Regions from separate parts of the Phyllobacterium sp. genome, predicted to be linked through region 2. Evidence: riboswitches for the same ligand, from Rfam matches in the RefSeq annotation. Region 2 holds a riboswitch; each other region holds the start of a gene.

Region 1 (5,847 bases), on a different contig from region 2:
GCAATGGAATAACCCTTCTCGCGCATTGCCTGAAGGATATGCCAAGTCCCTGCTGGAGTGTCGAGACCGACGCCATTGCCAAGCCGTCCGTCGCGGTTCGGATAATTGGCCATCACCAGCGCTACCCGCCTCTCGTCCGCGTCCGCACGCCGCAGCCGCGCCCAGTTTGCCGCAAGCTCGGCGACGAACGCCACGCGGTCCGGCATTGGCTCGTGCGTCACGATGTTGGCCTCGACAGCCTCGTCGAACGTTTTTGCCGACTTGAACGAGACAGCGCGGGTGAGAACGCGTCCATCGACCTCCGGAAGCGCCACATTCATGGCGAGGTCGCGCGCTGAAAGCCCCTGATCCGAAGTGCGCCATTGCTCGGCGCTTGATCCGGAAAAAATCATCTGCAGGACGACCGCGCCTTCATGCTCCAGCACGGTCGGCTTGCGCGCCGCACCCGGCGCCGAGACGGCAAATCCCGTGGCGTTGAGAACCACCGCTGGTGCCGCTTCGGCGAATATGCTCTGAAGCGTCGCCACGGAAACCGGGTCTTTAAGGCTCGAAACAAACACAGGCAAGGGGTTGAGACCCTTGAGCTTAAGGGCATCGATCAGCGTCTCGACCGGCTGAGTCTGCCCGCTCTGCACCAGCGCCCGGTAGAAGCAGATGGCGACCACGGACGCGTCCGTCTGCCAATGCGAGCGCAAAAGCGTGAGGGATGGTGCCGGATCGCCCGGCCACCATAACCCTCCCTTGAGCAGCGGCGCAGCCTCTTGCGGCTTTTCCGCCCCTCTTACGAGAGCGGCGCAATAGTCGAGAAAGCGCCGGGCATTCTGTACACCGCCTTCAAGGAGATAATGCCAGAGTGCCTCGCGGTCATGGCGCGCGACCGTCGAAAACCGGTCGAGGCCAGGATCAGGTTTGTCATCGCCCGGAAGAACTGCGAGTTGCACATTGTGGTTGACCGCGCAGGCATGCAGCGCCTCAAGGCCATACGGCCAATAGCTTTCGCCCCCAATGATGCGCACGACGATCAGCTTGGCGTGCCGCGCGGTTCGTTCCACATAGGCGTCCACCGACATCGGATGCGCCAGCGTCATCATATTGGCAAGGCGCAGGGAAAGGCCTTCGCCATTCTGCCGCTGTGCCGATGCGAGGCTTGTCAGCTCCGTATCGGCGGCGGAAAGGAACAATACATCTCCCGGCGTCTGGCCGAGATCGATCGCCTCGGTGCCTTCGGCTATCGTGCCTTTTTGGGCTAGCAGGAGATGCATCGGTCTTCCTTGTCAGACGGCCGCCGCGTTCATAGCGGATTCGATCGCGGCCGTGTCGATATCGTGGAGGCCGATCACAACGAGCCTTGTCTGCCGCTCCTCGCCGGGGTGCCAGCTGCGATCAAAATAGTGTTCGATGCGCGAACCCACGGCCTGCACAACGAGGCGCATCGGCTTGCCGGGAACATCGACGAAGCCCTTGAGACGCAGAACGTCGTGATCAGCGATCACGCCCTTGAGCTTGTCGACAAAGGATTTTGGCTCCGCGACCGGTCCAAGGCCGACGACAAAGCTCTCGAACTCATCGTGGCTATGTTCCTCGCCCGCTTCGTGTTCCATTTCATGGTGCGATTTGCGGTTGGCGATGTCTTCCTCTGTACCGATGCCAAGCCCGAGGAGCAACTGATTGCTGATCTTGCCGAAGCTCGCCGGAATCATGTTGAGGGGGCGGTGCGAACGACCCTGCACGTCGCTTTTCACTCCGTCGAGGTCTGCGCTGCTGATAAGATCGGTCTTGTTGAGAACGATGAGATCTGCCGCGCGGATCTGGTCCTCGAACAATTCCTCGAGCGGGCTCTCATGGTCGAGCGCTTCATCCTGCACGCGCTGCGCATCGACCTTGTCGTGGTCATCGGCAAAACGCCCTTCCGAGACCGCGGCGGCGTCGATGACGGTTACCACGCCGTCAACGGTCACCTGTGTCTTGATCTCGGGCCAGTTGAAGGCGGCGACCAGAGGTTGCGGCAGCGCAAGGCCGGAGGTTTCGATGACAATATGATCCGGACGATCGGGTCGATCGAGCAACTTGGTCATGGTCGGGATGAAGTCATCAGCGACCGTACAGCAAATGCAACCATTGTTGAGTTCAATCACATCCTCGTCGCGACACGCTTCGATACCGCAGCCCTTGAGCAATCCGCCATCGACGCCGAGGTCGCCAAATTCATTGATGATCAGCGCGATGCGCTTGCCATCGGCGTTCTCGAGCAGATTGCGGATCATCGTCGTCTTGCCCGAACCAAGGAAGCCGGTGATGACTGTTGCGGGAATCTTCTGACCCTGCATGGTGTTATCCCTTCATTTTGAGCGGCAGACCGGCTGCCACGAAATAGACTGTCGCCGCGGCAGCTGCCACGGCTTGGTGAAGACAGCCGGCATGATCGCGAAAGTCGCGGGCCATGCGGTTCTCCGGAACGATGCCGAGTCCCACCTCGTTGGACACGCATATGACAGCGCCTTCAAGGTGCCGCAGCGCGGCGGCGAGTTTGGCGGTTTCCGCACCGACATTGCGCTCCGCCATCATCAGATTGGTGACCCACAGGGTAAGGCAATCGACAAGGATCGCCGTGCCCTCGGCTGCGTGCACCTCCAGCGCTGGAACAAGATCGAGAGGTTCTTCAACTGTCGTCCACAAGCTGCCGCGCCGCGCCCTGTGCTGATCGATGCGATCGGACATTTCAGCGTCCCACCCCCTGCCCGTTGCCAGGTAGATCGCCTCACGGCCGGACGCTTCGACCAGCCCTTCGGCGAAGGAGGATTTGCCGGAACGCGCGCCGCCCAGCACAAAGGTGACGCCGCGCTCCAGCATGGTCATCAGGCCTCAAGCTCCGAAGCAGCGTAGCTCTGAATGGCAAATCCAAGCGCCGAACCGAGCACCACCCAGAAGAAAAGGTTGGTGGCAAGTGTCGAGACCGCGAACTCGGAAGCGAGCGTCGGCGGCACGGCGGAGGTCAGATCCTCGGCCTCCGGAGCACCGTAGACATGCGGCGCGACGATGAGCACAAGGCCAAGCACCCGAGCCCAAATCTCTTCTCGCAGCACGATGAAATAGACGCCGCCGGCCGTCAGGAGCACGGTAACCAGCCACCAGGCCTGCCGCGCGGCAAGATCAGCGGCCGGCATGGCCGGGAGCTCTGGCGCAAGACTAAACGAGGGCGCAAGGTTGAAGATGAAGAACCCGGCGAGGCCCCAGTAGATTCCGTTTTGCAGGGTGATCCTGCGGCCAAGGAAAAGCGCTGCGGCGCCAGTGATCAGGGCGAAACCCGCACCGGCGACAAGATTGATCAGCAGCGTGTTGCCCAGACGGCCGAATGGCAGTGCCGGGCTCGCCTCTTCCTCTTCATGAGTGTGGGGCGCTACGGCTGGCGCAGTCTCACCAGTCGTGGCGGGCGTGGTGGCGTGTTCGTGCTCATGGCCCCCTGCAGCATTTTCATATTCTTCCGCGTGCAGAATGAGCGGCACGCTGCGCACATACATTGCCGGCGTCAAAAGAATACCAGCGAACAGACCGGCTACGATCGTAGCCAGAAGATATTTGACCAACATCGAGGTCTCTCCCAATCCCAAATCAAGACACCGGGCTGTCGAAGCGACACCCGGACCAATTAACCCACAGTTTTCAATGCTTAAGCGGTGGCGGCCGAATCATTTCATTCAGCCGGCTCCAACCTCAATGGCAGGGGAATCCGTATGAATGGCGGGTATCATGTGCAGTGTCGTGCAGCGTTTCGGAATGGGAAAGACCGACGCCGTAGATGATGAACACGCCGAGCATCAACGAAAATACCGCAGTCGTCAGACGTGTTGCGAGCGGGAGAGAAATCGTAGTCGAAGTACGTGCAGCCATAACAACCTCCGTGCAGGGCCAGAAGGGACGATCCCCTTCGGTTTTGGGCACCATTGCCCTATGACTGGCAGGTCTCCTGGCTCGCGGGTCGCAGGATCGATGCCGCCTTCCCGGTTTCCCAGTGGCTGCCCTCGGCTTTCGCGTCAGGCCTTGGCACAAATCCTCACCGCTCTACAGTCGCGGGGTCGGCTACGGTTGGGCCGCCCTGATGGGTACGGCCGTCGCATTCCCTTTTGATCCCATGGCCTTTGGCCAAAACGGGAACCAATCATTGATGGAACGTTATTCACCAAGCACGCGGAATGTCAAACGAAACTGCGACATTGTTGGAGCTCGCCGCGTCACGCCAGCCGTTTAGCTGTCAACAGCGGCTCGACATCGAGGACTTCGGCCAATTGATCGGCTATCGAATCGAGCGCCGCTTCGACACCCGCTTTGTAGTCGAACGTATTCGCTTCGATGCCGAGCGAGCGCAGCAAGGCGGAGCGGAAGCCATCGGAAGCGAAAAGCCCGTGCATATAAGTCCCGAATACCTTGCCGTCACTGGACATCGCGCCGTCCTCGACGCCGTTGATCCTTGTCGTCGGGCGACTGCAGTCCGGACCGGTCGTCTTGCCAAGATGGATTTCATAGCCGCTGAGCGGCACATCGAACTGCAGGGAATGCGCCGCGGTGTTGCGAACCGTCTTTTCCGGCTCCATGACCGTGTCGATGTCGAGATGGCCGAGGCCCTCGACTCCTCTCACCGCGCCTTCGATACCCTCCGGATCACTCACCGTGCGTCCGAGCATCTGGTAGCCCCCGCAGATCCCCATGATGGAGCCGCCGCGACGCCGGTGGAGGTCAAGGTCCTTGTCCCACCCATTCTCACGGAACCGCAACAGATCGCCGATCGTCGACTTGGAACCCGGTATGATCATGAGACCAGCGTCGGCTGGCAGCCTTTCGCCACTTTTGACAAACACGACCTCAATGTTTTCCTCGGCGATGAGCGGATCGAGGTCGTCGAAATTGGCGATGCGATCCAGCACAGGCACGGCAATCTTTAGCGCGCGCCGCCTACCTTTGACCAACCGCTCCAGCACCACGGAATCCTCGGCGGGCAATCTCGAGGCATCTCTAAGCCACGGCACGACACCGAAAGACGGCCATCCCGTGAAACGGGTGATCGATTTCAGGCCCTCGTCGAACAGCGATACGTCGCCGCGGAACTTGTTGATGAGATAGCCCATGATCATGGCGCGGTCTTCGGGCGACAGTATCGCATGAGTGCCGACGATCGATGCGATAACACCGCCGCGATCGATATCACCGACTAGGACGACCGGCACATTGGCGCGGGTGGCAAAACCCATATTGGCGATGTCGCCTGCCCTCAAATTGATTTCGGCCGGCGATCCTGCCCCCTCGACGATGACGAGATCGGCACCCTTGCGGACAATTTCCCAGGATTGCATGACCGCATCGAGCAGTTGGCCCTTGAGCTTCTGATAGTCCCTGCCCTTCGCCTGCCCCCAGACTTTGCCCTGAACGATGATCTGGCTCCCGGTCTCTGACTGCGGCTTCAGGAGCACCGGATTCATGTGGACCGAGGACGGGACGCCGCAGGCGAGCGCCTGCAGCCATTGCGCGCGGCCAATCTCGCCGCCGTCGTCGCTTACCGCCGCGTTGTTCGACATGTTCTGCGGCTTGAATGGCCGGACATGCAGCCCCCGCTTGCGCGCAAGCCGGCACAGGCCCGCCACCAGGACGGATTTCCCAACATCTGAACCTGTTCCCTGCAACATGATTGCGCGCGTCATGGGCTTTGAGTAGCGGATATGTCTTTCTCTTCCTAGCCCCACTCAAAACGTTGCGCACTGGGAAGCTTGGGTTAGAGTGGCGGACAATAAGAAATGCTGGGAGGTAGCCATGGATAGCAGCATAGATTCGACGGCTGGCCAGTTCGAACTCAATGAG
Region 2 (5,847 bases):
GAAAAGCACTTGCGCGAATATCCGGGCGCCGTGCTGCTCATCACCCACGATCGCTACTTCCTCGACAATGTCACCGGCTGGATCCTCGAACTCGATCGCGGCCGTGGCATTCCCTATGAGGGCAACTATTCCGCCTATCTCGAAGCCAAGGCCAAGCGCATGCAGCAGGAAGGCCGTGAAGAGGCTTCGCGCCAGAAGGCGCTGGAGCGCGAGCGTGAGTGGATTGCCGCAAGCCCCAAGGCGCGCCAGGCCAAGTCCAAGGCTCGTATCAAGGCCTATGATGAACTGGTCGACGCTGCCAATAATCAGCGTCCCGGCGATGCGCAAATCATCATCCCGGCCGGCGAGCGCCTTGGACAGGTGGTTATCGAGGCCGAGAATCTGACCAAGTCCTTCGGCGATCGCGTCTTGATCGAGAACCTCACCTTCAAGCTGCCTCCGGGCGGCATTGTCGGCGTGATCGGGCCGAACGGCGCCGGCAAGACGACGCTGTTCAAGATGATTACCGGTCAGGAGAAGCCTGATTCCGGTTCGATCCGTATCGGCGACACGGTGCATCTCGGTTATGTTGACCAGAGCCGCGATCACCTCAAGGCGGACAAGAACGTCTGGGAGGAGATTTCGGGCGGCAACGACATCATCAAGCTCGGCAAGCACGAGATGAATTCGCGTGCCTATGTCTCGGCGTTCAATTTCAAGGGCGGCGACCAGCAGCAGAAAGTCGGCAATCTTTCCGGCGGTCAACGCAATCGCGTGCATCTGGCAAAGATGCTGCAGTCCGGCGGTAACGTCCTCCTGCTCGACGAACCGACCAACGATCTCGACACCGAAACCCTATCGGCACTCGAGGATGCCCTGGAAAAATACGCTGGCTGCGCCGTGATCATCAGCCACGACCGCATGTTCCTCGACCGTCTCGCCACGCATATTCTGTCCTTCGAGGGCGACAGCCACGTCGAATGGTTCGAAGGGAACTTCGAGGAATACGAGAACGACAAGATCCGCCGCCTCGGACCCGACAGCGTCAACCCCAAGCGCCCGACATACAAGCGTCTGACGCGGTAAAGCTCCATGTTCGAGCGGCTGAAGGAACGAGGTTTTGATATCTTGCCGCTTCACCACGCCGAAGCCATCGTCACCATGGACATGGCGGGCGCGGAGAACGACCTTGAAACGGTGCTGCTCGATCTCACGATCCCCGTCACCGAAATTGTCGCCGCCGGGGGTGGTGAAGCGCGGCTGACGCAGCGTCTGCGCCGCGGTCTCGCTGAACGCGGCTGGAGCAAGCGCAATATCCGTGTTCGCAAGACCGTGCGGTGGGCCGAATATGAGGAAGAGAGGGAAGTGGCCTCTCTCTCCCATGAAATCGATCACGTGAAAGCCTTTGGTCCGCAGGCGTCGGTCTTTGCACTCGAAATCGAGTGGAACAACAAGGACCCTTTCTTCGATCGCGATCTTGAAAGCTTCAAGCGCCTGCATGCCGAGGGGGCCGTATCCGTCGGCGGGCTTATCACGCGCGGCGAGAGCCTTCAGAACGACATGCGAACGATCCTGCGGCGATTTGCGGACGAAAGGGCTGTCGATGAACTCGGGCAGCTCGACAGTTTCAACTATGTTCCGACCAGGCGGCAGCGGGAAATGATTCTGACGCGGGCAGAGCGCACCGGCGATTTCCGTCAGGCATGGGTCGATGCCTTCGTGGGCGACAAGTTCGGCGAGGCCACGACCCACTGGCGCAAGCTGCGCGATCGCGTCTTGCGGGGCGTCGGCAACCCTTGCCCGCTCGTCCTTATTGGCATTCCGTCATCGGTTGTAACGTTCGATTATTCCGCGGCCTCCGCCGCAGAATTGTAGGCATAGGTCTTCCAGGTCGGCTTGTAGTCTTCGTCGGCCTGATTGCCCCAATAGGTCCAGTTCGGCCGCGTTCCTCGAGCGAAGAGCTCCAGGTACGGTCCTTTCGAGCAACTTTCGATGAGGTCATACTGCTCGTCGGGCTTGCGCGAATGCTCGCGTTTTCGCGATGACAGATAGTTCACCTGGCTGCGACCGGGCGCAAGAGTGCGCGCATTCTTGCCGCGCACGCCAAACAGCAGTACCTCGGTCACGTTGCGGAAGTAGAAGCCGACACCGCGTCCATCGGAACCGCCGTCCTTGCGGACCTTGTGCCAGATGATGTTGGACTTGTACTCAAATCCCCAGGATTGCATCACCCGGAGCCCCTCCGGCAGAAGCGCGTTCGGGACCCAAAGATAAAGGTGCGCCGGTTGCGCAGTCAGGTCCGCGATCGGCAAGGCGCAGATATCGTCGGTTGTCATGGTGCCGTAGCGAGAGAGGCGCTTGTGCTCCGGAGCGACTTTTCCCGTGCGATTGGTGAACCGCCAAGGCGGATCGGCAAGAACCGTGTGAAAGCGCTTTCCAGCGGTTCGTTTCGCCAAATCTATGGCTGCGTCCATAACTTCAGCGTTCACGACAAACCCCCGGGTAAAAACAGAACGAAAGCAGAACGCATAACGATTGTCAATCGGAGACGATTCGCCTTTCTGATGGGTTGTAGCATGCCACATGTCCAAGGTGTTGCCGAGCGCCAATAGTTCACCGAATTCTCATCACAGATTTTGACCCATTCATCAGGCATACTGGCTGGTGTTGGCAGACTTTTTTCATATGATGCGGCGAACTTTCGGATTTTCACGGAGCATTGATGACCGACCTTTTTTCAACCGGAACGGAGATTCTGCCGGCACGCAAACTCAGCGGGCGGGTGAGCAGCCTGTTCGAGGCGCGCTCCGGCGATTTCGTTACAGCACCAGCAGGCGAACTCACGGTCACTTTCGACGGCATCGTCGGTGATTTCCATGCCGGATCGACGCGGAAATCGGGCGGGCGCGAACCCTGGTACCCGCGCGGTACAGAGATGCGCAACGAGCGCCAGCTTTCGATACTTGCCCCGGATGAACTTGTGCAAGTTGCTAGGGGCATGGGCCTTGCCGAACTCAGGGCGGAGTGGATCGGCGCCAATATGCTTATTGATGGGGTCCCGTCGCTCTCCCTGCTTCCACCCCGCACGCTCCTCTTTTTCGAGGGCGGAGTAACTCTGAAGGTCGATGGGCAGAACGCCCCTTGCAAGGTTGCAGGGCGCTCGATAGGCGAACATGCAGGGACGGCTGACCCCGTGACAACAGCGCTCGATTTCGTCCGCATCTCGCGGCGGCTGCGCGGCATCGTCGCCTGGGTCGAAAAGCCAGGAACGATCCGCGGCGGCGAAAAGGTCGATGTGCGCGTTCCCGAGCAATGGATTTATCAGCCGTGAGACTTGCACGTTTCTGAAAATTGTGGCGAATGACGAGCAAGGTCCGGTGCCTGCGGCAATTGTCGCGGGAGAATCGGGAAGCCGGTGGAAATCCGGCACGTGCCCAACGCTGTAAAGGGGATGGACGCGCAGTTGCCACGGACTTCGATCCGGAAGGCGCGCGGCTCAGATGAACCTCAGTCAGAAGACCGGCCGGACCTCATAGCTCGGACCGCGCGGACGGCGGCGAGAGTTTCAAGCGTTGTTGGGAGCAAACAATGCATGATAAACGCCATGGTCCGATTGCCGCCGATCGCTTTTCTGAGAATGAACGCGCAGCGGTCTACAAAGCCATCTATACGCGGCGCGACGTGCGCGACCAGTTCCTGCCGAAGCCCATACCCGACGACATCTTGATGCGGGTGCTTGATGCGGCCCACCATGCCCCTTCGGTCGGGTTCATGCAGCCATGGAATTTCATCCTGATCAGCGATCCGGAGCGCAAGCGGGAGGTGCATAGCGCGTTCGCCCGCGCCAATGACGAAGCGAAAGCGATGTTCTCGGACGAACGTCAGGCGCTCTATGCCTCTTTGAAACTTGAAGGCATCCTCAAGGCGCCCGTCAATATCTGCATCACCTGCGATCGGACCCGCGGCGGCCGAGTCGTGCTTGGGCGCACCCACAATCGTCAGATGGACCTCTACAGCACGGTCTGCGCCGTGCAAAATCTCTGGCTTGCGGCGCGCGCCGAAGGAATCGGCGTCGGCTGGGTCAGCATCTATCACGATGCGGACATGCGTCGCATTCTCGGGATCCCCGAGCACGTCGAGATCGTCGCCTATCTGTGTGTCGGCTATGTCGACGAGCTTTATAAGGCACCGGAACTGGAACAGCGCGGATGGCGCAAGCGCTTGCCGCTGGACGAACTCGTTTTCGTGGATGGCTGGAACGGTTGCAACGATGGAGAGCCCGTCAACTCGGATCGTCCGCGTCCGGATCAAGCAGGCGCGTCGCCCGCCACTCCGTCAATTTCCGATTGATGGCATCGAGCACGAAGAACCGCGCCGAGTCCTTATCGTAGCCGTCGTCGCGCAGGGTGTCGTAGTCAGTATGCTGATGGCGCACATGGGCAACCGTTGCCAGCCACACGGCGGTCGAAGGCGGCAGCGTCTTCATGTGCGAGGCGCCCGCCGCGGCCCGGATCGGCTCGGAATCCGAGAAGGGCACAGCGGGTAGGAGCAATGTCAAAGCCTTATTGATGGCGCGCTGGCGGTTCGTTCCTGTGCTCATTGCATCATCCTAGACGATTCTTGAGCTATTTCAGGCGCGGCAAAAAATGTCGTCCACGGCAAAAACAACTTGCTAATCGGGCGTTTGTCACATAAACATATCTTTATGTCTTTTGAGGATTGATGCATGGACAAGCGTGATCTCAACCTGGACCTTATGGTCGATACGCTGAAAGCAGCGGCAGAGCCGAGCCGTCTGCGAATTCTGGCACTGCTATCACGCGGCGACCTTACCGTTTCTGACCTTACCTCCATCCTCGGCCAATCGCAGCCGCGCGTGTCACGCCACTTGAAGCTTTTGTTCGAGGCAAGCCTCATCAACCGCTATCAGGAGGGATCCTGGGCCTATTTCCGCTTGGCTGACTCGCTCCTCGTCGGCGATATCGCTCGTTCGCTGCTCGACCGGCTCGACTTTTCGGATCCTCTCCTTGAGCGCGATCTCGAACGGCTTTCCTCCGTGAAATTGCAGCGGCGCGAACGTGCGGCCGCTTACTTCAGCGCCAACGCGACCAGCTGGGATATGATTCGCTCGTTGCATGTGCCCGATGGTGCCGTGGAAGCGGCTCTCCTCAAGATCGTCGGTCGCAAGCCATTCCAGGCCATGCTCGATGTCGGCACGGGGACGGGAAGGTTGCTCGAACTCTTTTCCCCGCTTTATGTCCGTGGGGTCGGCGTCGACATAAACCGCGATATGCTGACCGTTGCCCGCTCCAATCTCGATCGTGACGGTATTGCCAATGCGCAGGTACGCCATGGTGACGTCTACTCATTGCCGGTCGATCGTGAATCCTTTGATCTCGTGACTATTCATCAGGTCCTGCACTTCCTCGACAATCCGACCGAAGCGATCCGCGAGGCGGCACGTGCGTTGCGGGCAGGGGGGCGCATGCTCATCGTCGATTTTGCGCCGCATGAGCTTGAGTTTCTGCGCGACAATCATGCGCATATGCGCCTTGGTTTCAGCGACACGCAGATGCGCGAGTGGCTTACCGAAGCCGGGCTGATGCTCGAAGAGAGCACGGAACTTGAACCGAAAGACAAGAACAAATTGACCGTCAAACTGTGGCTGGCACGCGACCCACGCTTGCTGATTGCAGATCCCGATTTAACCTCCCGCGTCACGGAGAGTGTCTAATGAGTTTCTTTCGCCAATCGCGCCGCCCCGATATCGGCCACAATATTCGCGTCTCCTTCGAATTCTTCCCACCCAAGACGGAAGTTATGGAGGAGCGGCTTTGGGAAACCGTAACGCGCCTTGCGCCGCTCAAC
Region 3 (5,847 bases), on a different contig from region 2:
ACCCGCTCGACGGTACGCGTGAATTCGTAAGCCGTAACGGCGATTTCACCGTCAATATCGCCTTGATAGAGCATGGGGTGCCAATCCTGGGCGTGGTCTATGCGCCGGTTCGCGGCTGGCTGTTTGCCGGCGGTCCGGAGGGGGCGCAGCAAGTTGATGTCAATCAAAATGGAACCGTCGCTGCACGACAAGACATCGCCTGCCGTTCGGCGCCGCACGCATTGACTGCGGTCGCGAGCCGCTCACACCGAACACCCGAGACCGACGCCTATCTCGGACGATTCGCCGTTGCTGACTGCGTTTCGGTCGGATCATCGCTCAAGTTCGGGCTGCTGGCGCGAGGGGAGGCCGATATCTATCCCCGGTTGAGTCGCACCATGGAATGGGACACGGCGGCAGGCGATGCCGTGCTGCGCGGGGCAGGCGGCATCACTTTGACTCTCGACGGCAAGCCGCTTACCTACGGCCGGCGCAATCAGGCGCACGACGCCGATTTTGCCAACCCTCATTTCGTCGCGCGTGGAAAGCTTTAGCCCAGCGGCTTGCGCAACAAGATCGTCATCACGAAAAATGCACCGACCGAACTGGTGACAATGCCGATCGGTAGTTCCTGCGGTGCGAGCAACAGCCGTGCCGCAAGGTCGCTGAGCAAGATCAGGATGGCACCAAGGATTGCACAGGCGATGCTGAGACCCGCGTGCAGCTGGCCAGCGAAGCGACGCGCAAGATGCGGAATCATCAGGCCAACAAATCCGATGACGCCCGCCACTGACACGAAAATTGCCGTCGAGAAAGCGCAAACGATGAAGACGACGCTGCGTGTGCGGGCAACGCGCACGCCGAGGCTTTCGGCAGTACTTTCGCCTGCCAGGAACGCATCGAGATTGCGGTGGTTGAAAAGGGCAAAGGTGATGATTGCGGCGAGCCCGAGGATTGCCAGCGGCACATTATCCCAGCGCGCGAGCCCAAGGCCGCCAAGCGTCCAGAAAAGCACCGAATGGGCGGCGCGCTGATCGCCGAGGAACACGACGTAGTTGGTGAGGGCCGCGAACAGGAACGAGACGGCTAGGCCGGCGAGAATTAACCGCTCCGGCCCCTGGCCCTCGATGCGTCGAACGAGCAGCGACACCAGCAAGGCGGCGAGCATTCCACCGCTGAAGGCGGCAATCGGCAAGGTCCAGATGCCGAAGCGGTCGCCGAAGATGCTGATCACCGAGACGGCGCCTGCCGCGGCGCCCGAGGAAAGGCCGAAGAGGAATGGATCGGCAAGGTCGTTGCGCGTCACGGTCTGGAGCATTGCGCCGATGACGCCGAGGCCGGCGCCGACACACAGGGCAAGGATGACCCGTGGCAGGCGCAAGTCGATGACGATTCGTTCGATCGGCGCGGCGATGGTCTTGTCACTAAAGCCGGCGGCATGGCCCAGAGCACCGAATACGTCGGCGAGCGGGATCAACGTGGAGCCATAGGCGATCGAGGCGAGCGCGAGCGCGAGCATGGCGACGACCGCGATAACGAGTAAGCGGGGGTGAACATGCGCCACTCAGAATGCTTCCGGGTGCATGGCGCGGGCGATCTTGCCGATGGCTTCGATATTGGCGGGGCCGGGCGTTATTTCCGCGTAGCGAAGCGCGACGAAGCGTTCATTCTTTACTGCGTCGGTTTCTTTCATCGCCGGATGCGACTTCAGGAAATCGAGAAGCTTCCGATATCCGGCGTCATCCTGATAGTCGAGCAGGACGAGAAATTGCGGGTTGCGGGCAGCGACCGTTTCCCAGGAGGTCGCGCCCCAACTCGTCTCCATGTCCGCCATGATGTTCACGCCTCCCGCCTCGCTGATCAAGGCATTGGGCATCGCGAACCTGCCGGCCGTGAAGGGCTTGTCCTCACCCGAATCGTAAAGGAAAACACGTGTATCGCCCTTGCCTCCGAACTTGCTCTTGATTGCGGTAAGCTCTTCCTTCCAGCCGGACACGAGTTTCTCGGCTTCCGCTTCCTTGCCGAAGATCTTCCCGAGTTTCTCGATATCGCCGTAAAGCAGATCCATCGAAGCGGCTGGACGGTTCTTGTCGAGATGTACGCAACTTTCGGTCAGGACCAGCGTCTTGATGCCGTAGGGCGCGAGCGTGTCAGGGGTGACGTCGCCACCTGGTTTCATGCCGTAATACCAGCCGGCAAAGGAGAGATCTGGGTTGGCCGCGACAAGGTTCTCGATGGTCGGATATTTGGGCGCAAGTTCCGGGATCGATCCCTGCTGCTTCTTGAATGCATTATCCAGTTTGTACCACCCGGTAATCCCGGTCACCCCAACTATCGAGGGTTGGAGGCCTAGCGCAAAGGCCATCTCGCTCATGTTGATGTCCTGTATGACGGCGCGTTTCGGCGGCGCGTCGAAAGTGAGCGGCGCGCCACAATTGTCGACCGTTACAGGAAAAGCAAAGGCCGACGCCGGCAATAACGATAGCGCGAGGGCGATAAGGGCTTTCTTCATAGGATTCTCCTTGTGTGGTCAGATGGACTAGGTCCGGGGGCATCGAACACCATGAGTTCCCGATCCTGATGAGGGTGGCGCAGGCGCAGTACGTCGAGGTCGAACACCTGGCTGACGATGCGCGGTGTCAGCGTTTGCTCTGGGAGGCCGGTGGCAACAACCTTGCCTGCGTGCATGACAGCCACATGCGTGGCGAATGGGGCAACAAGTGGCAGGTCGTGCAGGACGGCAATGGTGGTTACCCCAAGCCCGGCGACGACGGAGAGCAAGGCGCTGCGTGCCTTCGGGTCGAGGTGATTGGTTGGCTCATCGAGAAAGAGGATCGCCGGCTGTTGCGCAAGCGCCCTTGCGAGTTGCACCCGTTGCCGCTCGCCCCCGGACAGCGAACCAATAGTTCGCATCGCAAATGGCGATATCGGCGCAGGCCATAGCATTATCGACGATCTCCTGGTCTTTCGCGGCGCCGCAGACCCCTCGATGCGGGATGCGCCCCAGCGCAACATAGTCGTTGACGCGCAACTGAGCGTCCGGCATGTCGGACTGGCCAACGAAGGCGAACCGGCGTGCCCTTTCGAGCGCCGTCAAGCGGTTGATGTCGCGACCATTCAGGTGGATGTCGCCAGTAGTGGGTTCGGTGAGCCCAGCCAACATGCGCAGCAGCGTGGACTTCCCAGCGCCGTTCGGACCGATAATGGCAAGACGCGATCCGGATGAAACGCTCAAGGTCGCCGCATCAACGAGGCATTTGCCGGCGATTCGATAGCTGACCGTATCAGTGCTGAGTACGACATGGCTCATGATCGGATATTCTCCATGCTGAAAGACCTCATCCCGACACCGGAAGTCGCATCGGGGAAATATGTAATGTTATATCGTATGACTCCGAAAAAATGATCGTGTCAACCGGGTGACCCCGGGAGGACGCAGGCCAAAACCAAAAAAGATAGAGGGCGAAATGCATACCTGTCCTTGGTTTGGACAGGATTGGGAACGCCGACGTCCGGCCGAGATCGCAACACGCAAGCCGCAGCCTACGAAGCGCCGGAGACATCGCATCGCTCCCGGCACACCCCGTCCGGTTCGAATCTCAGAAAGATGGCAGGTCTCCTGGCTCGCGGGTCTCAGCTTTGCCCGGCCTTCCCGATCCTTGGATCAGTGGCATAATCCAGGCAATGCTCGCCGCTTACAGTTGCGGGGGCAGCCACGGTCTCGGTCCCTTTTGGGTACGCCTCACCGTGTTCCCTTTTCATCTCCGGTATTGTCATTCCGGAGAAACCATCGGCGCGGATGCTATGCGGGGATACGGCTGCTGGCAAGCTCGTTTATACGGCAAAAATCTGAAGTGCTAAAAAAAATGGCAACAGCGCATTTTAAGACGTGCCCAAAGAATGAGAGTAGTCTAGGTTTCAATTCGTTTCGCAAGAAACCCGCTGAAAGTACCTCGAGGCGACATGGCAATTTACGCTGCAGTCTACCATCTGACCCATTACAAATATGACCGTCCGATCATGCTTGGACCCCAGGTGATTCGCCTGCAGCCCGCGCCGCATTCGCGCACGAAGGTTCTCAGCCACTCCCTGAAAGTCAGTCCTTCCAATCACTTCGTTAATCTGCAGCAGGACCCATACGGCAATTTCCTCGCCCGTTTCGTATTTCCGGAGCCGGTAACCGAACTGAAGATCGAGGTCGACCTCGTCGCGGACATGACGGTCTATAATCCATTTGATTTCTTCGTCGAACCGGTGGCGGAGACTTGGCCATTCGCCTATCCGGAAGAAATCAGGGACGATCTTTCGATTTACCTCAAGCCCGAGCCAGTGGGCCCGCTGCTCGCCGCCTTTCTTGATACGATCGACCGCAGCCCGACCAATATGGTCAATTTCATTGTCGATCTCAATGCGCGCATCCAGCGTGACGTCGGCTATGTCATCCGCATGGAAACAGGGGTTCAGGACCCCGATACCACACTTGGTGTCGCAACCGGTTCCTGCCGCGATTCGAGTTGGCTGCTCGTGCAGGCGCTGCGTAATCTCGGCATCGCGTCGCGGTTCGTCTCGGGCTACCTGATCCAACTGAAGCCGGACCTCGTCGCGCTTGACGGGCCGGCGGGAACCGACAAAGATTTCACCGATCTTCATGCCTGGTGCGAGGTCTATCTTCCGGGAGCTGGGTGGATCGGCCTTGATCCAACATCGGGACTGCTGACGGGCGAGAGCCATGTCCCGCTCGCCGCAACGCCCCACTATCGCAACGCCGCCCCTATTTCAGGCATGGCGGAGCCCGCCAATGTCGAGTTCGACTTCGACATGCATGTGACGCGCGTTTCCGAACATCCGCGCATCACCAAACCGTTCTCGGATGAATCCTGGGCGGCCCTCGACGCCGTGGGCGACAAGGTCGACGCAATGCTGAAACAGCGTGACGTGCGGCTGACGATGGGCGGCGAGCCAACGTTCGTATCGATCGACGATTTTGAATCCGGCGAGTGGAACACCGACGCGGTCGGCCCGACCAAGCGCGAGAAGGCGGACATGCTGATCCGCCGCCTGCGCGATCGTTTCGCGCCCGGTGGGTTCCTGCATTACGGGCAGGGCAAGTGGTATCCGGGCGAAAGCCTGCCGCGCTGGACCTTTTCGCTCTATTGGCGCAAGGACGGCAAGCCGATCTGGGTCGACCCAAACCTCATTGCCACGGAAAACAGCAAGGCCGACATCAAGCCCGAGGATGCCGAAAAGCTTTTGACCGGCATGGCGGACATACTCGGCGTTGAAAGCGAGATGGTGGCGCCAGCCTACGAAGACCCCGCCGAGTGGATTGTCAAGGAAGGCAATTTGCCGGCCAATGTCGATCCGTCCAACTCGAAGCTCAAGGACCCTGAGGAACGCAGCCGCATGGCTCGAGTTTTCGAGCGCGGCCTTACGCGACCGACCGGCTATGTGCTGCCGGTACAGCGTTGGAACAGCCAGGCCGTTGCCGGTCCGCGCTGGCGAAGCGAGAAATGGAAGACGCGCCGCGGCAAGCTTTTTCTGGTGCCTGGGGATTCCCCTGTCGGTTACCGCCTGCCTCTTGGGTCATTGCCGCATGTGCGGCCCTCGGAATATCCCTATATCGTTCCGGTCGATCCCTCGGTGGAGCGCGGACCCCTGGCCGATTCCATTGCCGAAGCGGCCCAGACGGGCAGAGATGCGCAGCAGGCCGTTGCCTCCTTTACCGCTGCGGAGGGCGGCCTGCAGGAGCGGGTCGAGCAGGAACTCGGAGATATTGGCGGGGCAGTGCGCACCGCGATCTCTGTTGAACCTCGCGAGGGACGCCTCAGCGTTTTCATGCCGCCGGTCGAGGCGCTCGAAGATTATCTC
Region 4 (5,847 bases), on a different contig from region 2:
TTGCCCGCTACATGCAGGTCCTCTCCGACAATCTGTCGAAGCGGCTCTATGGCAAGGTGATCAACATCCATCACTCATTCCTGCCAAGCTTCAAGGGGGCAAAGCCCTATCACCAGGCCCATGAGCGCGGCGTCAAACTGATCGGCGCCACCGCCCACTACGTCACCCCCGACCTCGACGAGGGCCCGATCATCGAGCAGGAGACCGAGCGGGTCAGCCACGCGATGAGCGCCGAGGACTTCGTCGCCACCGGCCGCGATATCGAAAGCCGGGTGCTTGCCCGGGCGGTCAAGAAGCACCTTGAATCCCGCGTCATGCTCAACGGCCACAAAACCGTGGTGTTCTGAGGCAGGGAATCTCGCATTGGGACTGCCACAGCGGGCAGTCCTCCATGCGCGTCCCTCTCGATTGAATGCGATCGATTGCTCTAGGGGCGCAGAGCCTAAGCCTCGACCTCGACATTGCCGAGGGGCTTGGAGCAGCAGGCGAGGATATAGCCCTCGTCGATCTCTTCGTCGAGAATGCCGCCATTGTGGTCCATGTCGACGTCACCAGCGAGCTTCATGACCTTGCAGGTTCCGCAGAGGCCGGACTCGCAGGCGGCGGCGATGCGGATGCCGGCGCCACGCGCCGCCTTGAGGATTGTCTCGCCCGGCGCACAGGGCACGTCCATGCCGGACATCGAAAACGTTACGGTTGCACTCGCTTCCGCCGCGGCGGTGGAAATATCGTCCAGCATTGGTAAGACGGGCTCTGCAGCCGGGCCGAAGCTTTCCTGGTGATAGTGCGCCATGTCGAAGCCCGATGCTTCGAGCATGAAGCGCACGTCGCGCATGAAGCTTTCCGGCCCACAGCAGAAAATAGTCCTGTCCTTGAAATCCGGTGCAAGAAGCGGGAGCCTCGGCGCCTCGAGCCTGCCGCGGATGCCGGTCCACACCTGGCCCATTTCGTGCTCCTTGATCAGGAAGGCAAGCTTGAGGTTCGGCATGCAACTCGTCAGATATTCGAGCTCCTTGCGGAAGATGATGTCGCTCGGTCGCCGCGCGCAGGTGACGAAATTGATATCGCTCTGCGGCGCGCAATCATGCATCCAGCGCGTCATCGACATCATCGGTGTGATACCCGAACCAGCGGATATGAAGAGGTACTTGGCGCCGGGATGCTTGCGCATCGAAAAGTCGCCAAGCGGCCCGAAGGCCTTGATCCGCACGCCCGGCATGAGATGATCCAGCATCCAGCGGGTACCGATGCTGCCCTCCTGAGCCTTTACCGTCACGGCGACGGTAAAGGGCCGCGACGGGCTCGATGACAGCGTATAGGTGCGCAGCATCGCCTCTGGCTGAACCGGCAGTTCAAATGTCATGAACTGGCCCGGCTCATAGCGGAACCAGTTATGATTGTCCGACCGGAACGTGAAAGTCTTCACATTGGGCGCTTCCTCGACGACCGAAAGAGACTCCAGGAGATGCAACCGGTCATTCCACGGCTGCATCTGGTCGAGGTGCGGATAGTTCTGGGGAAGGCCCATGTTCATTTCAAGCAACCCTGCTCAGTTTCTGATCACCGGAAAGCCGCGTCTCCATGGCGTTGCTGTACCATTCGAGGAACTGCAGGACGCCGCCTTCATGTTCGACCGAATAAGGGCCAGGCTCATAGGCGGGAGAGCGGATGCCGAATGCATTTTCTTCGACGATGCGGCGGTCCTGATCGTTGGTTTCGAGCCACACATGCGTAAGCTCTTCGACATTGTAGTCGACGCCTTCGACCGCATCCTTGTGAACCAGCCATTTGGTTGTGACCTGCGTCTCGTTCGGGCCGAGCGGCAGGACGCGGAATGAAATCGCGTGGTCCCCGAGGATATGGTTCCAGGTCGTCGGATAGTGGTAGAGCAACAACGAACCGATTTGCTTGGCGTTGACATCGTCGCTGAGCTGACGGCCGACAGCGCGCTTGCCTGAAAGCGTATAGCTTTCGGCGTTATTGATCAGTGGGACGCGGGTCGCGCGATACTGGCCATCCTGGGCAATGCGAAACAAGCTTGGCAAGCCTACAGCCTCGCACTTGTCCCAGTGTGCTACCATTTCAGGATCTTTTTTCGATCCCTGAACGCCCGTAGCGCTCGGCGCTTCCGGGAAGGTCTTGCACAGTTCGGGATGATTCCCGGCGCAGTGATAGCACTCGCGGTTGTTCTCCCAGACGAGTTTCCAATTCCCCTTCTCCACGATGGAGCTTTGGAATGCCACCTTGGTTTCCGTCAGTCGGTGCGGCGCGAGATAAGGTTCGAGCAATGTGCGCGTCGGCGCGAAATCCGGCGCGATCTGCGCAAGGCAGATGAAGATATAGCCGCCGACGCTCTCGCAGTGCACCGGCTTCAGGCTGAACTGGTTCGCATCGAAATCGTCGCCCATCTGGCGGGCAAAAAGCAGGCGTCCATCAAGCTCGTAGGTCCACTGATGGTAGGGACAGACAAGCTTTGCCGAGGTCCCCTTTTCACCGGCGCAGATGCGTGAGCCACGATGGCGACAGGAATTGTGGAACGCGCGAATCTGGCCCTGGCGATCGCGGACGATGACGACAGGATAATCGCCGACCTGCACCGTGAAATAATTACCCGGCTTAGCAACTTCACAATCATGGCCGATAAACAGCCAATCCCGGTAATAGATGGTCTCCATGTCGAGACGGTAGTAGTTGGGATCTGAGTAGAAGGCCTGTTCCAGTCCGTAGCCCGGTTTCCGGTTTCGGAGGTCCCGGAGAAGTTCATTGCGAATATCCATGTCGCGTCCTCGCCTTAATCTTGCAAAGAACTGACTGGTGGTGACGGAGAAGAACGTCCGTACAGACAACAATCAATCGGCGCCCGTACAAAGCCATGCTCCTTGATCGCCCACCGCGATCAGTCGGTTTTCCCTCAGGGCTGGTTTCCGGGCTCTGGAGTTGCCTTTCGGGCTTCACGGCGCCTTCCCGGGGTGCACTCCCAGTGGCTGTTTTGCCGCGTTTTACTCCACTACCGTTGCGGGGGCAGCGCCGGGTTCTAACCGGCTTCCCAATTCTCCGCCTTCCCTAGAAAGGCGGCACCTCAAGTGTCGCGATAAAAGCATCCGGCTGTGAAAAAGGATAGGCGCGGAAACGACATCGCATTTACGAACGGCGACACGCTGCATTTCGGTGAAATCGCGCGACGCATGCATCGTGCGACACACGTTCAATCTGACGCGCCGATGCCGATCAAACCATGGGGCGGTGCAAATATTGCTTGATCGATTCCGGCTTCATCTCGATGGAGAATCCCGGCATTGACGGCGGCATATAGGCCGCGTTCCGGATATTGCACGGGTCGATGAAATGCTCGTGCAGATGGTCGACATATTCGATGACACGGCCTTCCTTGGTGCCCGACACCGCGACGTAATCGATCATGGACAGGTGCTGCACATATTCGCAGAGGCCAACCCCGCCTGCATGGGGCCAAACGGGGAGACTGTACTTTGCCGCAATCAAAAGGACGGCCAGCACCTCGTTGAGCCCGCCCATGCGGCAGGAGTCGATCTGCACGACGTCAATGGCACCTTCGGCGATGAACTGCTTGAACATGATCCGGTTTTGGCACATCTCGCCCGTCGCGACCTTTACAGGCTTGATTGCCTGGCGAATCTTGCGATGACCGGCGACATCATCCGGGCTCGTCGGCTCCTCGATGAAGAATGGTTTGACAAAAGCAAGCTTCTTCACCCAATCGATGGCCTCGTTGACTTCCCAGACCTGGTTGGCATCGATCATCAGAATGCGATCCGGCCCAATCACCTCGCGGGCAATCGTCAGGCGGCGGATGTCATCCTCAAGATCGCGGCCGACTTTCATCTTGATGTGGTTGAAGCCCGCATCGACAGCCTCCTGGCAAAGCCGGCGCAACTTCTCGTCGGAATAGCCGAGCCAGCCTGCGGAGGTCGTATAGCAGGGATAACCTTCGGCCTTGAGTGCGGCGATGCGTTCTGACTTGCCGGCATCGGCCTTGCGCAGAATGTCGAGCGCCTCATCGCGGGTCAGCACGTCCGTCAGATAGCGGAAATCGACGATATTGACGATTTCTTCCGGCGTCATCTCGCCAACGAGCTGCCAAACAGGTTTCGCCGCCTCCTTGGCGAGAAGATCCCAGACCGCGTTGACGACAGCGCCGGTAGCAAGGTGCATCGCGCCCTTGTCGGGACCGATCCAGCGAAGCTGGCTATCGCCGGTGATGAAATGCCAGAAGCGTCCCGGATTTTCCTTCACCCAGTCGAGTTCGAGGCCGATGACGAGATGCTTCATGGCGTCGATGGCCAGGCAGCAAATCTCGTTGCCACGCCCGATGGTGAACGTGAGGCCGTGCCCGGCGAGGCCATCCTTATCTGTATACAGCACGACATAGGCCGCCGAATAATCCGGGTCCGGGTTCATCGCATCGGAACCGTCAAGGCCCTGCGAAGTGGGGAAACGGATATCGAATACGCGAAGATCGGTGATGCGGGTCACAATATGCCTCTCAAATCAATTAATCGAAGCGGCGCGCCTCAAACGTCGGCGCGCGCCACCTGCTTCTGGTTGCCAAGGCCTTCAATTCCAAGTTCGATGACATCTCCCGCTTTCAAATAGCGCGGCGGCTTCATGCCCATGCCGACGCCGGGCGGCGTACCGGTCGAGATGATGTCGCCGGGCTGCAGGCTCATGAACTGGCTGAGATACGAGACGAGGAAGGCGACACCATAGACCATGGTTTTCGTTGAGCCGTTCTGCATCGTTTCGCCATTGACCGTCAGCCACATCTTGAGGTTCTGCGGGTCGGCGATTTCGTCCTTCGTAACGAGCCAGGGACCCGTCGGTCCGAACGTGTCGCAGCTCTTACCCTTGGTCCACTGGCCAGCTCGCTCGATCTGGAATGCACGTTCACTGACATCATGGACCGTGCAATAGCCGGCGACGTAGTCGAGTGCCTCCGTCTCGCTGACATATTTTGCCGTTCGGCCGATCACCACGCCAAGTTCGACTTCCCAGTCGGTCTTTTCAGAACCGCGCGGAATGACGAGGTCGTCATTGGGTCCGACAATGGCGGATGTCGCCTTCATGAAGATGACGGGCTCGGGCGGTACGGCCATGCCGGATTCGGCGGCATGATCGGCATAGTTGAGGCCGATGCAGATGAACTTGCCGGTGCCGGCAACGCATGGCCCGAGGCGCGGATTCCCTGCGACGACCGGCAGGCCCTCGACATCGAGTTCGCTGAGCCTTGCCAGCGTCTCGGGGTCAAGCGCGGCCCCGGAGAGGTCGCTGACTTTTCCTGACAGATCGCGGATCCGGCCGTCGCCATCCAGGATGCCGGGCTTTTCCTGCCCAGGGGCGCCATAACGCAAAAACTTCATTGCTCATTCCTTTGTAGATGTCGTAGCAGCGGGGCCGTGACCGTCCCGCCCTGCCCTCATTCTAGACGGTCCAGCCGCCGTCGATATTGTATGCTTGGCCGGTGGTGTAGGTCGCGCCGGCAAGATAAACGGCAAGATCCGCAATCTCCTCGGGCAGGCCGAGACGCCCCATGGGCTGGCGCGCGATGAACGCCGCGCGGGTCGCCTCGTAATCGCCACCTGCGCGCATGCGCTGTTCAAGCGATGGGCTCTCGACGGTCCCTGGGCAGATGGCGTTGCAGCGGATGCCCTGCGTGATGTAATCGGCAGCGACTGCCTTGGTGAGCCCGAGCACCGCGGCCTTCGTCACCCCATAGGCGAAGCGGTTGGGCACGCCCTTTACGCTGCTGGCGACGGACGACATGTTGATGATCGCCCCCTCCTTGCGCTCGAGCATTCCCGGCAGCACCGC

The links. Region 2 has a riboswitch for cobalamin ahead of bluB (5,6-dimethylbenzimidazole synthase). Riboswitches for the same ligand answer to the same signal wherever they lie in the genome.
Region 1: another riboswitch for cobalamin. It lies ahead of AAAB35_RS18865 (CbtB-domain containing protein); the one in region 2 lies ahead of bluB (5,6-dimethylbenzimidazole synthase).
Region 3: another riboswitch for cobalamin. It lies ahead of AAAB35_RS20260 (ABC transporter ATP-binding protein); the one in region 2 lies ahead of bluB (5,6-dimethylbenzimidazole synthase).
Region 4: another riboswitch for cobalamin. It lies ahead of AAAB35_RS18740 (aromatic ring-hydroxylating dioxygenase subunit alpha); the one in region 2 lies ahead of bluB (5,6-dimethylbenzimidazole synthase).

What each region holds. Positions count from the first base shown of each region.
Region 1 covers NZ_JBBNAM010000275.1:5,475-11,321, reverse strand. The annotation lists partial or broken gene cobN (cobaltochelatase subunit CobN) at 1-1,262, opposite strand, end outside; gene cobW (cobalamin biosynthesis protein CobW) at 1,275-2,327, opposite strand; gene cobU (bifunctional adenosylcobinamide kinase/adenosylcobinamide-phosphate guanylyltransferase) at 2,332-2,856, opposite strand; gene AAAB35_RS18870 (CbtA family protein) at 2,856-3,587, opposite strand; gene AAAB35_RS18865 (CbtB-domain containing protein) at 3,712-3,888, opposite strand; cobalamin riboswitch at 3,937-4,172, opposite strand; gene AAAB35_RS18860 (cobyric acid synthase) at 4,230-5,690, opposite strand; gene AAAB35_RS18855 (isobutyryl-CoA dehydrogenase) at 5,800-5,847, shown strand, end outside.
Region 2 covers NZ_JBBNAM010000380.1:440-6,286, reverse strand. The annotation lists gene ettA (energy-dependent translational throttle protein EttA) at 1-1,065, shown strand, start outside; gene AAAB35_RS25590 (BglII/BstYI family type II restriction endonuclease) at 1,072-1,854, shown strand; gene AAAB35_RS25585 (MT-A70 family methyltransferase) at 1,824-2,468, opposite strand; gene AAAB35_RS25580 (molybdenum cofactor sulfurase) at 2,702-3,310, shown strand; cobalamin riboswitch at 3,338-3,522, shown strand; gene bluB (5,6-dimethylbenzimidazole synthase) at 3,568-4,329, shown strand; gene AAAB35_RS25570 (DUF2293 domain-containing protein) at 4,262-4,579, opposite strand; gene AAAB35_RS25565 (metalloregulator ArsR/SmtB family transcription factor) at 4,706-5,713, shown strand; partial or broken gene AAAB35_RS25560 (methylenetetrahydrofolate reductase) at 5,713-5,847, shown strand, end outside.
Region 3 covers NZ_JBBNAM010000299.1:10,833-16,679, forward strand. The annotation lists gene cysQ (3'(2'),5'-bisphosphate nucleotidase CysQ) at 1-533, shown strand, start outside; gene AAAB35_RS20245 (iron ABC transporter permease) at 530-1,498, opposite strand; gene AAAB35_RS20250 (ABC transporter substrate-binding protein) at 1,544-2,491, opposite strand; gene AAAB35_RS20255 (ABC transporter ATP-binding protein) at 2,488-2,892, opposite strand; gene AAAB35_RS20260 (ABC transporter ATP-binding protein) at 2,798-3,289, opposite strand; cobalamin riboswitch at 3,571-3,786, opposite strand; gene AAAB35_RS20265 (transglutaminase family protein) at 3,943-5,847, shown strand, end outside.
Region 4 covers NZ_JBBNAM010000272.1:49,209-55,055, reverse strand. The annotation lists partial or broken gene purU (formyltetrahydrofolate deformylase) at 1-347, shown strand, start outside; gene AAAB35_RS18745 (hybrid-cluster NAD(P)-dependent oxidoreductase) at 443-1,534, opposite strand; gene AAAB35_RS18740 (aromatic ring-hydroxylating dioxygenase subunit alpha) at 1,536-2,777, opposite strand; cobalamin riboswitch at 2,898-3,097, opposite strand; gene AAAB35_RS18735 (L-fuconate dehydratase) at 3,229-4,512, opposite strand; gene AAAB35_RS18730 (fumarylacetoacetate hydrolase family protein) at 4,551-5,396, opposite strand; gene AAAB35_RS18725 (SDR family oxidoreductase) at 5,458-5,847, opposite strand, start outside.